DNA from 2 places in the Helcobacillus massiliensis genome. Region 1 is predicted to be linked to the other one. Evidence: predicted binding sites of a transcription regulator. Region 1 holds the regulator's gene; the other holds the start of a gene.
The links. The regulator LexA, encoded in region 1, represses DNA repair genes until DNA is damaged. The targets are predictions, from matches to a motif close to TCGAACANNTGTTCGA.
Positions count from the first base shown of each region.

Region 2: R3I40_RS11090 (HNH endonuclease signature motif containing protein) is a predicted target of LexA. The motif match lies at 3,074-3,089, and genes of this name have one in related genera.

Region 1 is NZ_CP136959.1:350,461-357,941, forward strand. It holds gene miaA (tRNA (adenosine(37)-N6)-dimethylallyltransferase MiaA) at 1-91, shown strand, start outside; gene dapF (diaminopimelate epimerase) at 102-968, shown strand; gene R3I40_RS01715 (class I SAM-dependent methyltransferase) at 952-1,593, opposite strand; gene hflX (GTPase HflX) at 1,825-3,258, shown strand; gene R3I40_RS01725 (ATP-dependent DNA helicase) at 3,289-5,316, shown strand; gene lexA (transcriptional repressor LexA) at 5,431-6,105, opposite strand; gene yneA (cell division suppressor protein YneA) at 6,285-6,632, shown strand; gene nrdR (transcriptional regulator NrdR) at 6,760-7,212, shown strand; gene R3I40_RS01745 (OPT family oligopeptide transporter) at 7,439-7,481, opposite strand, start outside.
Region 2 is NZ_CP136959.1:2,441,292-2,448,772, forward strand. It holds gene R3I40_RS11080 (aldehyde dehydrogenase family protein) at 1-1,312, shown strand, start outside; gene R3I40_RS11085 (DHA2 family efflux MFS transporter permease subunit) at 1,309-2,865, opposite strand; gene R3I40_RS11090 (HNH endonuclease signature motif containing protein) at 3,131-4,960, shown strand; gene R3I40_RS11095 (MATE family efflux transporter) at 4,979-6,397, opposite strand; gene R3I40_RS11100 (efflux RND transporter permease subunit) at 6,541-7,481, shown strand, end outside.

The DNA of each region.
Region 1 (7,481 bases):
CCGCGACCCGCGGATCACCTGGATCGACGCCGCCGGCCCCGACCCCGTCGCCCGGATCCAGACCCTGGTTGCGTCCGGGAGCCCGGCGTAGACTGCGCCCCATGGGACTTCGCAGCACCGACCCCCGCATCAGCTTCGGGCACGGCACCAAGAACACGTTCGTGCTCGTCGACGACCCCGACGGCGAACTCGCGCTGACCGAGCAGGACGTCCGCGACCTCGCCGCCCTCTGGGGTGAGGACAGCGCCGACGGCGTCATCCGGGTGGTGCGCACCGCCGCCAGCGGCGAAGGGTTCATCGCCTCCGGTGACCGGCCCGACGGCACCGGCCACGAATGGTTCATGGACTACCGCAACGCCGATGGCTCCATCGCCCAGATGTGCGGCAACGGCGTGCGCGTGTTCGCCGCCCACCTCCGCGACCGCGGCTGGGTGGAGGCCGACGAGTTCCCCATCATGACCCGCGCCGGCGAACGCTCCGTCACCATTGAGCAGGCGCCCAGCGGCGGCGACGAGCAATGGCAGGTGAAGGTGGGCATGGGCCCTGCCCGCACCAATGATGCCGTCCGCATGGTGACGGTCGACTCCGACTCGTTCGAAGGCCGCGATGTCGACCTCGGCAACCCGCACTGCGTGGTGCAGCTGCCCGACGGCGTCGACTACGACTGCCTCAACCTCGCTGACCGGCCCGACCTCACACCCGAACCGGCCGACGGCGCCAACATCGAATTCGTGCAGGTCCTCGGCGACCGCCACATCCGCATGCGCGTGTTCGAACGTGGAGTGGGGGAGACCCTGTCCTGCGGCACCGGCGCCACCGCTGCGGTCGCCGCCACCGCTGACGCCCTCGGCGAGGGCTGGGGTGAGCAGTGGCTGGTGGACGTGCGCGGCGGCCAGCTGCGCATCGGGTGGGACAGCGACGGCCACATGACCCTCGCCGGTCCCGCAGTGCTCAGCCGCGCCGACTGACCTGCAGCAGGCGGAACCCCTTCGAGCTGTTCAGCCGCTCGACCCGGCGGTCCGGCCATTCCCGGCCGATCCAGGCGGCGAGGGAGTCCGCCCCCAGGTTCTTGCCGACGATCATCGACGCCGTCCCCTCCGGGGTGAGGCGGTCCAGCCAGAGCCGCAGCAGTTCGTGCAGCGCCTGCTTCCCGATCCGGATCGGCGGGTTCGACCAGATCGCGTCGATCCGGTCGCCCTCCGGGAACTCCTCGGGGGCGATGACCTCGATGTTCGTCAGGCCCAGGCGCTGGGTGTTCAGGGCGCACACCGCGCGCGCATGCTCGTTGACGTCCACGGCGAGGACCCGCGCCTGCGGCTGCAGCAGCGCCATCGTGAGCGCGATCGGTCCCCAGCCGCAGCCGAGGTCCAGCACGGTGCTGTCCGGCTCCAGCGGCGGCATCTGATCCGTCTGTGCGAGCAGCAGCGCCGTCGCCTTGTCCAGACCGTCGGAGGAGAAGATCCCGTCGGCCGAGAGGACGGTGCGCTCCTCACCGGCCAGCGGCACCCGCAGCTCCCGAGTGCGCAGATCCGCACCCGCGGCGGGCGAGAAGTAGTGGGCGGGCGTGCCGGGAGTGTCTGCTTCGCGTGTCACATGGGGGAGTGTAGGCCATAAATCGATCGACCCCGCGCCCCGGGCGTGCCATGCTGGAGCATCACCACCACCGCCGACCGAGAGAAGGCCCCCGACTTGCCCACCTCCTTCACCCCCGACCCCGAGTTCAGCCTCGACTCCGACGCCCCCGCCCGCGGGGAGCATGACGGAACCGGGCAGGCGGGCGCGGCCGACGGGGCAGCGGACACCGCACGGGGCCGCGGCAGCTCGATGATGGACCGCGTCCTGTCCCGCGGTGACGCCTCCATCTCCGCCGTCACCTACTCCAGCAGCGACTCCGACGGCGACCAGTTCGACCTCGCCGACCGCCACGCCCTGCGCCGCGTCGACGGCCTCTCCACCGAGCTCGACGACGTCACCGAGGTCGAATACCGCGAACTGCGGCTCGAGAACGTGGTCCTCGCGGGCCTGTTCACCACCGGCAACGTCACCGACGCCGAGAACTCCATGCGGGAACTCGCCGCCCTCGCCGAAACCGCCGGCTCCACCGTCCTCGACGGCGTCATGCAGCGCCGCGCCCACCCGGACCCCGCCACCTTCCTCGGCAAGGGAAAGGCGCTCGAACTCGCGGACCTCGTGGCGGAGGTCGGTGCCGACACCGTCATCGCCGACGGCCAGCTCGGCCCCTCCCAGCGCCGCGCCCTCGAGGACATCGTGAAGGTGAAGGTCATCGACCGCACCGTCCTCATCCTCGACATCTTCGCCCAGCACGCGAAGAGCCGCGAAGGCAAGGCGCAGGTGGAGCTCGCACAGCTCGAGTACCTGCTGCCGCGTCTGCGCGGCTGGGGCGAATCGATGTCCCGTCAGGCCGGTGGCCGAGTCGCCGGCGGCGCCGGCATCGGCTCCCGAGGCCCCGGTGAGACGAAGATCGAACTGGACCGCCGCCGCATCCGCACCCGCATGGCGAAGCTGCGCCGGGAGATCAAGGAGATGGCGCCCAGTCGTGCCGCCAAACGCGCCGACCGGTACCGCCGCGACGTGCCCGCGGTGGCCATCGCCGGCTACACCAACGCCGGGAAGTCCTCGCTGCTCAACCGCCTCACCCGCGCCGGGGTCCTCGTGGAGAACGCCCTGTTCGCCACCCTCGACCCGACGGTGCGGCGCGCGCAGACCCCCGACGGCCGCGAGTTCACGTTCGCGGACACCGTCGGCTTCGTGCGCCACCTCCCGCACGAACTGGTCGAAGCGTTCCGCTCCACCCTCGAAGAAGTCGCCGACGCGGACCTGCTGCTGCATGTGGTCGACGCCGGCCACCCCGACCCGGAGGGCCAGATCCAGGCGGTGCGGGAAGTCCTCTCAGACATCGAGGACTTCGACGTCCCCGAACTCGTCGTCTTCAACAAGGCGGACCTCGCCGCCCCTGAGACCCTGGCGCGGCTGCGCTCCCAGGTCCAGGACTCCGTCGCGGTGTCCGCCATCACCGGTGAGGGCATCGAGGAGCTGCGCGAGATGATCGCGGAGCGCCTCCCGCAGCCCACCGAAGAGGTGGACCTCGTGGTGCCGTACACCCGCGGCGACCTCGTCTCCCGCATCCACACCACGGGCGAGATGATCAGCGAGGAGTTCGAGGAGAACGGCACCCACGTGCACGCCCGTGTGGACGGCCGTCTCGCCGCTGAACTCGACGAAGCGCGGGTCCGCTGACGAGCGGTCAGGCGCGGGTAGGATCGACCAATGGCCACCGCACCGATCCCTCAGCTCCTGGAAGCCGCTGTCGACGCGGTCGGCGGTGAAGTCCGCACCGGTCAGCGCACCATGGCGGAGGGCATCGCCCAGTCCCTGGAGGACAAGCGGCACCTGCTGGTGCAGGCCGGTACCGGGACCGGCAAGTCCCTCGCCTACCTCGTGCCCGCACTCGCCTACGCCGTCGAGAACGACGCCCCGGTGGTGATCTCCACCGCCACCATCGCGCTGCAGAACCAGATCGTGGAGAAGGACCTGCCCCGACTGGTGGACGCGCTCGCCCCGATGCTGGAGCGCACCCCGTCGTTCAGCCTGCTGAAGGGCCGCTCCAACTACCTGTGCCTGCACAAGATCGCCGGCGGCTACCCGGACGACCTCGACCCCGGCGCCCTGTTCAGCGAAGCGTCCGTCACAGGCGAGCCGGCCGCGTCCGAACGCCTCGGTGACCAGGTGAAGCGGCTGCGCGAATGGGCGGAGGACACCGACACCGGCAACCGCGACGACCTGCGCACCCCCGTCTCGGACCGTGCCTGGCGGCAGGTGTCCGTCACCGGCGCCCAATGCCTCGGCGCGCAGTGCCCGATGAAGGACTCCTGCTTCGCGGAGCGCAACCGCGCCATCGCGAAGGAATCCGACATCATCGTCACCAACCATGCCCTGCTGGCGATCGACGCGTTCGACGGGCACGGCATCATCCCCGAGCACGACGTCGTCATCATCGACGAGGCCCACGAGCTCGCCGCCCGTGTCACCGGCGCCGTCACCGAAACGCTCAGCGCCGGCCACGTCCGCTCTGCGGTTCGGGACCTGCGAGGTCTCGGCGTGGTCTCCACCGCCCTCGACGACGCCGGCCACGCCCTCGGGGACGCCCTCGGCCTGCAGCCCGACGGACGCATCACCGGCGACATGCCGCCTGTCCTCAGCGACGCCATCACACTGCTGGAGATCGAAGCGCGCCAAGCCCACTCCGATGCCAAGGACGCCGGTGACTCGACTGCCGCCTCCACGGCCGGGGCGCGCAAAGCGGCCCGCACCAAGCTCCAGGAGATCATGGATGTGTGCGCCCGCCTCATCAGCCCGGATGAGGACGATGTCCGCTACATCTCCCACTCGGAGATGACGGGACGCTCCATCATCGAGGTGGCGCCGCTGAGCGTCGCCTCGGCGATGCGCCGCGCCATCCTCGATCAGCGCACCACGGTCTTCACCTCCGCGACCCTGGCGCTCGCGGGCAGGTTCGATCAGGCGGCGGGATCCGTCGGCCTGTTCCCCCGGTCGCGAGTGGATCTGGGCGCCCCGATGAGCGGGTTCATGCGGGAGTCGTCGTCCGCGGAGCGGGAGCAGTGGGCGGGCATCGACGTCGGCAGCCCGTTCGACTACCCGAAGCAGGGCATCCTCTACTGCGCATCGCAGCTGCCGCCGCCCGGACGCGAGGGTCTGTCCCAGCAGCTGCTGGAGCATCTGGTGGAGCTCGCGGAGGCGAGCGAGGGCGGCGTCCTGGGACTGTTCTCCTCCCGCCGCGCAGCGGAGACGGCGGCGGACTACGTCCGCGCCCACACGGGCCTGACGGTGGGGCTGCAGGGCGAGGACTCGCTGACGAACCTGGTGCGCCAGTTCCGTGAGGACTGGTCGATGTGCCTGTTCGGGACGCTGTCACTGTGGCAGGGCGTGGACGTGCCGGGGGATGCGTGCCGGCTGGTGGTGATCGACCGGATCCCGTTCCCGCGGCCGGATGACCCGCTGAAGGCGGCTCTGCAGGAGCGGCTCAGCGAGTCCGGAAAGAACGGGTTCATGGCGGTGTCTGCGCGGCACGCGGCACTGCTGATGGCGCAGGGCGCGGGGCGGCTGATCCGCACCCGCAGCGACCGGGGAATGGTGGCGGTGCTGGATTCACGGCTCGCGACCCGGCGGTACGGTTCGTATCTGCGGCAGGCGATGCCGCCGCTGTGGTACACGCAGCGCGCGTCCGTGGCGCTGGGAGCGCTGGAGCGCCTCGCCGCGGCGCCGCGCAGGTCCTGAGAGCCGCGCCCGTTCGGGGCGGAACCAGCCGGGAGACGCACATGCGCCCCCGGCGGCGAACCGGAGGCGCATGGAACGGAGACGACCGGGTGGGCCGGGCGGGCCAGCGGCTGGTCAGACGGAGCGGAGCACCGCCACGACCTTGCCGAGGATTTCGCTGAGGTCGCCGAGGATCGGCGTGTAGGCGGGGTTGTGCGGCATCAGCCACACGTGGCCGTCCCGCATGTGCAGCGACTTCACGGTGGCTTCGCCGTCGATCATCGCGGCGACGATCTCTCCCTGCTCAGCCACCCGCTGCGCGCGGACGACGACCCAGTCGCCGTCGCAGATCGCGGCATCGATCATCGAATCGCCCACGACCTTCAGCAGGAACAGGTTGCCGTCACCGACCAGCTGGGACGGCAGTGTGAACACGTCCTCGATCTGCTCTTCGGCGGTGATCGGCGAACCGGCGGCGATGCGGCCGACCAGCGGCACGTTCGTGGTGGCGGCCGGCTGGATGCCGTTGAAGTCGCCGCTGGTCGGAGCGGGAGCATCATCCCCCTGGACGAGCTCGAGGGCGCGCGGGCGGTTCGGGTCGCGGCGCACATAGCCCTTGGTCTCCAGGACGGTCAGCTGGTGCAGCACGGAGGAGGGGGAGGCCAGGCCCGCCTTCGAGGCGATCTCGCGCATGGACGGCGGGTAGCCGTGCTCGCGGATCGCATCCTCGATGACGTCCAGGATGCGGCGCTGACGGGCGGTCAGACGGGGGCGAGCAGCGCCGTCGGTGGTCTCGTTCGTCTCGGTCATCAGCGCCCTTTCCGCGATGGGGCGACTTTAAATGTCGCACCCCTCTGTTTGAGTCTGTCTCGACTCAAGAGTACGTGGCCCAAGCCGCATATTCAAACGATCGTTCGAAAGAGTCTTGACTTCGTCGAACAAGTGATCGTAGGGTCAAGTCATTCGCACATCGAACAAGGATTCCAATCATGACTGCCACCACCGTTCGTCCCGTCGCTCTTCGACCAGATGTTCGCCTGCGCATCACCCGTCGTGGTCGTGTGGTCCTCGGCCTGCTGATCGCCTCGGTCGCGCTCAGCCTGGCGTTCCTGATGGGCATGGCCTCCTTCACGCCCGCCGCTGAAGCGGGCTCCACCGCCACCACCGAGTACGTCACCGTGACCGTGCACGAGGGGGACACCCTGTGGGGCATCGCCTCGCAGTACGCCCCGGAGGGCACCGATGTCCGCGACTACATCCTCATGGTGGAGGACCTCAACGACCTGCAGAACGGCGTCGTGCAGCGCGGTCAGAGCCTGCACCTGCCCGTGTCCTGACCGGCACCACCGGACCCAGCCCGCCCCGTCACCCGCGAACCCCCTCATCGCCGCCGGTGACGGGGCGGAGCTGTTCCTCCACCCAGGGTGACGGTGGGACTGTCAGGCCGTTTAGTAGGATGACGCTGTGCATTGTCCTTTCTGCCGCCACACTGACTCCCGCGTCGTCGATTCACGGACCGCGGATGACGGCACCGTCATCCGCCGGCGCCGCCAGTGCCCGAGCTGCTCGCGCCGCTTCTCCACGATCGAATCAGCGTCGCTGTCCGTGGTGAAGCGCTCCGGTGTGGGCGAACCCTTCAGCCGTTCCAAGGTCATCTCCGGTGTCCGCAAGGCCTGCCAGGGCCGGCCCGTCACCGATGATCAGCTCGCGGTGCTCGCACAGAAGGTGGAGGAGAGCATTCGCCTCACTGGAGTCAGTGAGATCGAGGCGCACGATGTGGGCCTTGCGATCCTGCAGCCGCTGAAGGACCTGGATCTCGTGGCGTACCTGCGCTTCGCGTCCGTCTACCGGAACTTCGACTCACTCGAGGACTTCGAGAAGGCGATCGCCGAGCTGCGGGAGCAGTCCGACGCCTGAGCCGCGCAGCGGATATGCGCACTCGATTACACCTCGCGCCGCAGAGTGTGTATAATGAATGCTGACCGGCGAGTCTGGAGGGGAAGCCAGACTCGCCGGTTTCTTCATGCCCGAAGCGCGGCGATCGCGGTCCCCAACGAGAAGCGCCCCCCACCTCCCGAAACGGGAAGCGGAGGGCGCGTGCGCATCAGCGCCGTCGGCGCGTCAGCTGGCCTTCAGCAGCACATCAGCGTGCGGCGCGGCGACCGGTGGGCTCAGCGGTCTCGTCG
Region 2 (7,481 bases), 460 kb from region 1:
GCGCGGCATCGAACGCGACGGCGATCTCCTCGCCGACGCCCTCGCAGCCGACCTCGGCAAACCCCGCGCCGAATCCCTCATCACCGAACTCGGCACGCTCACCCAGGAGCTCTCCCACATCCGCCATAACCTGGCGTCCTGGCTGCAGCCCTCCGCGTTCGGCCTCGGCACGCTCCTCATGCCCGCCTCCGGCCACATCCACCGCGAACCCCTCGGCACCGTCCTCGTCATCGCACCGTGGAACTACCCGATGCAGCTCAGCCTCATGCCCGTGATCGGTGCGATCGCCGCCGGCAACACGGTGATGCTGAAGCCGTCGGAGATCACCCCGCACTGCTCCGCCGCCCTCGCCCGCCTCGTCGCCGAGCACATGGACGAGCGCTGGGTGCAGGTGATCGAAGGCGGCATCGACGAGACCACCCACATCCTCCGCCAGCGATTCGACCACATCGTCTTCACCGGCAACGGCACCGTGGGCCGCGTGGTGGCGCGCGCCGCCGCCGAGCACCTCACCCCCACCACCCTCGAACTCGGCGGCAAGTCACCCGTCTACGTGGACCGCGGCATGGACCTGAAGGCGGTCGCGGCCCGCCTGACCTGGGCGAAGTTCACCAACGCCGGCCAGACCTGCGTGGCCCCCGACTACGTGATGGGCGAAAGCGCCGTCCTCACCGACCTCGCCGACGAGATCCGGCAGCAGATCGCGCACATGTACGGCGAGGACCCGCAGACCAGCGGGCAGTACGGCCGCATCGTCAGTGACAAGCAGTTCGACCGCCTCACCGGCCTCCTCGACGCCTCCCGCGACCGTGTCGTCCACGGCGGCGGCACCGACCGCGCCGACCGCTTCATCGAACCGACTCTGCTGCGGCTCCCGTCGGCCTCCGAGGGCGCCCTCGAGACCCCCATCATGGGCGAGGAGATCTTCGGGCCGCTGCTGCCGCTGATCCCCGTCACCGGCGTCAGCGAAGCGATCCGCATCGTCACCGGCGGCGACAAACCGCTCACCGCGATGGTGTTCACCGACGACCCGGAAGTGGAGCGAGCCTTCACCGAGCAGACCTCCAGCGGCTCCCTCGCCGTCAACTTTGCGCTCGCCCACGCGGGCAGTTCGCTGATGCCGTTCGGCGGCGTCGGCGAATCCGGGATGGGCAGGTACCACGGCCGCGCCAGCATCGAGGCGCTCACGCACCCGAAACCGGTGGTGAAGAAGCCGCTGAAGCCGGAGACGCTCAGCATGATCTTCCCGCCGTACGGGCGCCGCACCGGCCTGCTCGGCCGGCTGATGGGGGTGCGGCTGCGCCGCCGCTAGTGCGCGGCCTGCTCCTCGGAGGCCGACGGGGCCGTGCCCTGCCCGTTCTCCCCACCGGCCGACGGGTTCGCCGTCAGCATCGACGCCGGGATCAGCGCCAGCAGCGCCGCGCAGCCCGCGATCAGCAGCGCGAAGCCCACACCCGCGGTCAGCGCCGCAGCGGGCTCGGCGCCGGAGTTCGCCGCGGCCTCGGACCGCAGTGCCATCAGCATCACCATCAGCGCCGTGCCGGCACCGGCCGCCACCTGCTGCAGCGTGCCCACGGCAGCCGATCCGTGCGAGTACAGGTGCGGCGGCAGCGTCCCCAGCGCGGTGGTGAACAGCGGCGTGAACAGCAGCGCCAGCCCCAGGCTCATCACGATGTGCGCGGTGAGCACGTACAGGGTGCCGGTGTCCGTGCTGATCCGCGACAGCGCCAGCAGCGACGCGGCCAGCAGGATCGCGCCGGGGATCACGAGGGGGCGCGGCCCCACCGCGTCGTAGGCGCGGCCCACGGAGCGGGACAGCAGACCCATCAGCAGGCCGCCCGGCAGCAGCATCAGCCCGACCTGCAGGGTCTCGTAGCCGAGGGCGCGCTGCAGGAAGATCGGCAGCAGGATGATCACGCCGAACATGGCGCCCATCGCGAGGATCATGACGATCAGAGCGAGCCGGAACCGCGAATAGGTGAAGGTGCGCAGGTCCAGCAGCGCCGAGTCGGTGCGCTGGAGCTGCAGCTGGCGCCGGATGAACACGGCCAGGGCGAGCACGCCGATCACGAGCGCGATGACCGGGGCGACGGGCAGGGATCCGTCGGCCCGCGGGGCGGCGATGGTGCCGAGCCCGTAGATCAGCCCGCCGAAGCCGAACGCCGAGAGGATCACCGATACGAGGTCGATGCGGGTGCGGCTGGTTTCGGACACGTTCTCCACCCAGCGGGCGCCGGCGGCGAGCATGAGCGCCGCGATCGGCAGGACCACGAGGAACAGGAACCGCCACGGCGCCACCTGCAGCACGAGGCCCGAGATGGTGGGGCCGATCGCGGGTGCCACGGAGATGACGATGGAGATGTTGCCCATGACAGCGCCGCGGCGGTGCGGGGGCACGAGGTTCAGCACGGTGGTCATCAGCAGCGGCATCATGATCGCGGTGCCGGAGGCCTGCACGATGCGGCCCAGCAGCAGCGGGGTGAAGCCGGGGGAGAGGGCGCTGATGGCGGTGCCGGCGGTGAACAGGCCCATGGCCAGCAGGAACACGGTGCGCGTGGTGAGCCGCTGCAGCAGGAAGCCGGTGGTGGGGATGACGATCGCCATCGTCAGCATGAACGCGGTCTGCAGCCACTGCGCGGTGGTCTCCACGATCTGCAGGTCGCCCATGATGTTCGGCAGGGCGACGGACAGGATCGTCTCGTTGAGGATCACCGTGAACGCGGCGACGATCAGCAGACCGATGACGCGCCGGTTGCGGGCGGTGTCGTCGGCTGCGGTGTCGCCGGGCTGCGCGGGGGCGGCGGCGTCGGCGGCGCGGGTGTCGGCTGCGGCAGTCTCGGTTTCGGAGGAGGGGGATTCGTGCACGGGGGAACTCTACGGGCCGACGGGGCCGACGGGTAAGTGCGCGGCGACTGCGGGGTGATGAACGTCCCCGCTGGGCGCGCTCTGCGCTCCTGGTCCACGCGCCCTCCCTGCGCCTGTCAGCGGCACGCTTGTGGACAACTGTCCGCACCGAAGATATGGAAACACATGTTCTAAGAGGACTTGATCGCGAACGGTTGCCGGGGTAAAATCGAACATAGGTTCGAAGAAGTGGCCTGATCGACGATGATCCGGCCCGGTACTGCTGATGACCGAGGGGGTGAGCGCAGTGTCGCTGCTGGCTATGCCCGACCCGTCCGACGATGACTCCGAGCACTCGGAAGACCGGACCGTGCACCCGCACCCGCACCCGCCGCGGCCGGGCCGGTCAGCGCCCGACAGCACGCCCGAGCCCACGGAGAAGTCAGAACCCAGGTCGGGCAAGCCGCCGACGCCGATCACTCCCCGCCTGCCCATCCGCAGGGACACTCTTGACTCCCGCCTCGAGCAGGCGCGCGGCGGCGAGTTCACGCCCACTCTCGGCCGCCGCTACCGGGAGCTGTGGGATATCCAGGCCGAACGCGCCGCCCTCCAGGTGCGTGAATACCGCGCACTCGCCGGCCTGTGGATGGTGGACCCTGACGCGCGAGGCGCTGCCGTGGGTGATGGTGCCGAACTCGAAGCGGCCCGAGCCGGTGTCGCCATGCGCGACACTGTGCACCGCGCTGAGCGCCGCATCGAGAACGGCCACCGCGCGGTCGTCGGCTTCCCGCAGCTGCTCGACCAATTGGAAATCGGCGCGCTCACCGTGGAGATGTTCGAGTACGTGCTGCGCGTCAGCGACCGGCTCACGATCGAGTCCCTGAACTCTGCGGATGAACTGATGCAGGAGTGGGACTTCGGCATGTCTCCGGAGTCGTTCCGCCGTGAGGTCCGCCTGCTCGTGCGCTACCTCCTATCCCTCGAAGAAGAGGCGGCGGAAGAAGCTGAGGCGCCGGCGTACAGCGTGCGCGTGGAGGGGCCGGACCCGCAGGCGCCCGGGTCGATGTCGATCGTCATGACCGGTGAGATCCCCGAAATGCTCGGATTCTCCAAACGGCTCGACGAGGCCGCCCGCGCCGTCAAGAAAGCCCAGGTCCGGGCGCTGAAGGAGAACCGCGACATCCCCTTCGATCCGGACGGTGAGGTCGCCCGGACCGGTGAGCCGATGACCATGGACGAGATCCGCGGCCGCCTCGCCGCCACCGCCGAGTTCAACACCGACGGTGTCGACATCAACCGCGACCGCTTCCGCCTGAACATCCTCGTGCCCATGATGACCCTCGCCGGCAGGAGCCAGCTGCCCGCCACGATCGACGGCATCACTCCGATCCCCGCGGACTACGCGCGCGAACTCGCCGCCGGCCACAACACCTGGTACCGGCTGCTCACCGACCCGGTGACCGGCACCATTGCTCCCGTCGCCCCCACCCGCTACACCCCGAGCACCGCCATGCTCGAGCACCTGCGCACCCGCAACCCGATCTGCGCCTTCCCCGGCTGCAGCAAACGCACCCACAAGGTCTCCGAAGCCGACCACATCATCGAGTTCGACCACGACGACCCGCACCGCGGCGGCCGCACCGAGCTCGACAACCTGCACCTGCTCTGCCGCAGGCACCACCAGCTGAAGACAGCGAAGCACTGCCGCCCGAGCCGGCGCGCAGAAAGTCGCCGGCATCCGTCGGCCGGCAGCGGCATCACCGACTGGGACCTCGGGGGAGGGGTCCGCGTCAGCGTGCCCCAGGACCGGGATCTGCTCACCGCCGCACTGACCACCACGATCTGGAAGGCGTGGGAAGCGGAGCAGTACCGCACCGGCAAGAAGATCGGGCCCGCGCCGCCGCCCCCGCAACCGCCCGAATCCAGGACGCCCGAACAGCCCGAACGGCACGCACCGGCCGAGGAGAACAGCGAAGCGGAGCCGACCGAGGAGGCGAAGAAGAACAAACCAGCGAAGCCGAAGGACCCCACGAAGCCGACTGAGGAAGCGACGCCGACGAAACGTGCCCGGCGCACCCCCGTGCCGCCGGAAGAACTCGGCCCGCCGCCGTTCTGACCAGCGCAGCCCCGCGTCTCAGCCCTGCGCGCCCGCGCCCTCCGGCGCGTCGTCCAGGTGCATCCAGTCGTCCGTGCGGGTGCGCCACCACAGCGTCACCGCGCGGGCGCCCAGGAACACCACCGTGAACGCCGCCCACAGCAGCGGCAGCCCCACTGGCGCGCCCGACACCTCAGCGAACACCCACGAACCCCCGCCGCCGCCGACGGACGCCGCCCACCAGATCGCCGCAGCGAACGGCAGATACGCGCACATCGTGATCACACCGGCCTTCGCCAGGTACTTCGCGTCGCCCGCGCCCATGAACACACCGTCCAGCACGAACACGTACCCCGCCAGCGGCTGCGCCAGAAGGAGCACCACCATCGTCCAGAACAGCACCACCTGCACCTCCGGATCCGGCGTGAACACGCCCGGCACCACGAACACCGCCGCCGCCAGCAGCAGCGACACCACCGCACCGCCCAGCACCGACCAGTGGATCAGCGTCCGCATCACCGTCGTGACCGACGCCCGATCCCGCGCCCCCAAATACTTGCCCGTCAGCGCCTGCGCAGCAATCGCCAGCGAATCCAGAGCCAACGACGTCAGCATGAACACCGTGTTCATCAGCTGGTGCGCCGCCAGTTGCACATCACCGAGCTTCAGCGCAGCCGCCGTGGTCGCGAGCACCACGATGCGCAGCGTCAGCGTCCGGATGAACAGCCACCGGGCCGACGACCACACCGACCGCACCCCACCAAGATGCGGCCGCAGCGGCGCGGCATGGCGCCGGGCACCGCGCACCACGATCACGATGTACGCCGCCGCCATCAGCCACTGGCATACCACCGTCCCGATCGCCGACCCCGCGATTCCGAGGTCCAGGGCGAAGATCAGCACCCAGTTCAGCGGAATGTTCGCCACCGCGCCCGCCACCGCAATGATCAGCGTGATCGTCGTGTTCTGCAGGCCGCGCACCAGCCCGCTCGCCGCCTGGATCATCAGCATCGCCGGCAGCCCGAACGCCGAGATCCGCAGATACGTGGTCGCCTCCCGCATGACTGCGTCCGACGGCCCAAACAGTCCCAGCAGCGCCGGGCCGCCCACCACCAGGCCGATGAGGCACACCGCGCCGATCAGCAGCGCCAGCCACGAAGCGTCCACGCCCTTCGCGATGGCGCGGCGCATGTCCCCGGCGCCGACCGCGCGCGCCACATCAGCGGTCGTCGCGTACGCGAGGAAGATCGCGAGGCCCACCATCGTGGTGAGGACAGTGGACGCGAGACCGAGGCCGGCAAGGGACGGCGTGGACACGTACGCCACGAACGCGGAGTCCACGAGCACGAACAGGGGCTCGGCGACGAGGGCGCCGAGAGCGGGCACGGCGAGGCCGAGGATCATGCGGCTGGACGGCGGCGCGGCGACAGGCGCGGGTGAGGCGGGGGAGGCGGGCATGCCGCTCATGGTAACGGCCGACGGGAACCGGGCAGCGAGCCGTTCTGCGCGTGTGGAATTGCGCTCACCGACTTCTGTTCATGGGCCCGGAAGGGCGCCGTGTGCGAGGGTAAGAGCAGAGATCGAGCATTCGGGGAGAACACGTGCATCTTCTGTCCCACATCAGCCTGCGCAACCGTCCGTTCACCGCGCTGGTCAGCGTGGTCGTCACCATTCTCGGCATCCTCGCGATGCTCACGATGCGGCAGGAGCTGATCCCGTCGGTGGAGCTGCCGCAGGTGCAGGTCATCGCGACGGAGCCGGGCGCCACCTCCCAGCAGATGCGGGAGCGCGGAGCGCAGCCGATCGAGCAGTCGGTGCAGGCGCTGGAGAACGTGGAGGGCACGTCGTCCACGTCGCAGTCGTCGCTGACCCGCATCACGATCGACCTCGAGTACGGCACGGACGTGGCGCGGTCCGCGAACCAGGTGGAGGCGAACCTCAACCGCATCAAGGACCAGCTGCCGGAGGGCATGGACACGCAGGTGGTGGCCGGCGGTTCCGGTGACATCCCCGCGGGAATCCTCGCCGTGTCCTCTGAGCTGGACCCGGCGGAGCTGAATGCGCGCCTGTCCTCGCAGGTGATCCCGGAGCTGGAGCGGATCGACGGCGTCGCCTCCGTCGTGGTGGTCGGCGGGCCTGAGCGGATCGTCCGCATCACCCCCGACCAGGCGAAGCTCGACGAGCACGGCCTCACCACAGGTGACATCCAGAAGGCCATCGACGACAACGGCCTCTCCATCCCCGGCGGGCAGGTGGCCGACGGGTCCCGCACCCTTGACGTGACGGTCGGCGAGAGCATCGATTCGGTCGACAAGCTCAAGGAGATCCCCGTGACCCCGTCGGCCGGTGGCGGCGCGGCGGGCCCCGACGGCCAGCAGGGCCAGCCCGGCCAGGACGGCCAGATGGGTCAGGACGGCCAGCAGGGTCAGGCGGGTCAGGACCCGCAGGCACCCGCTGAGCCGGTCGCGCTGTCCGAGATCGCGAAGGTCGAGGAGACCACGAAGACCGCCGAGAACATCTCGCGCACCAACGGCCGCGACTC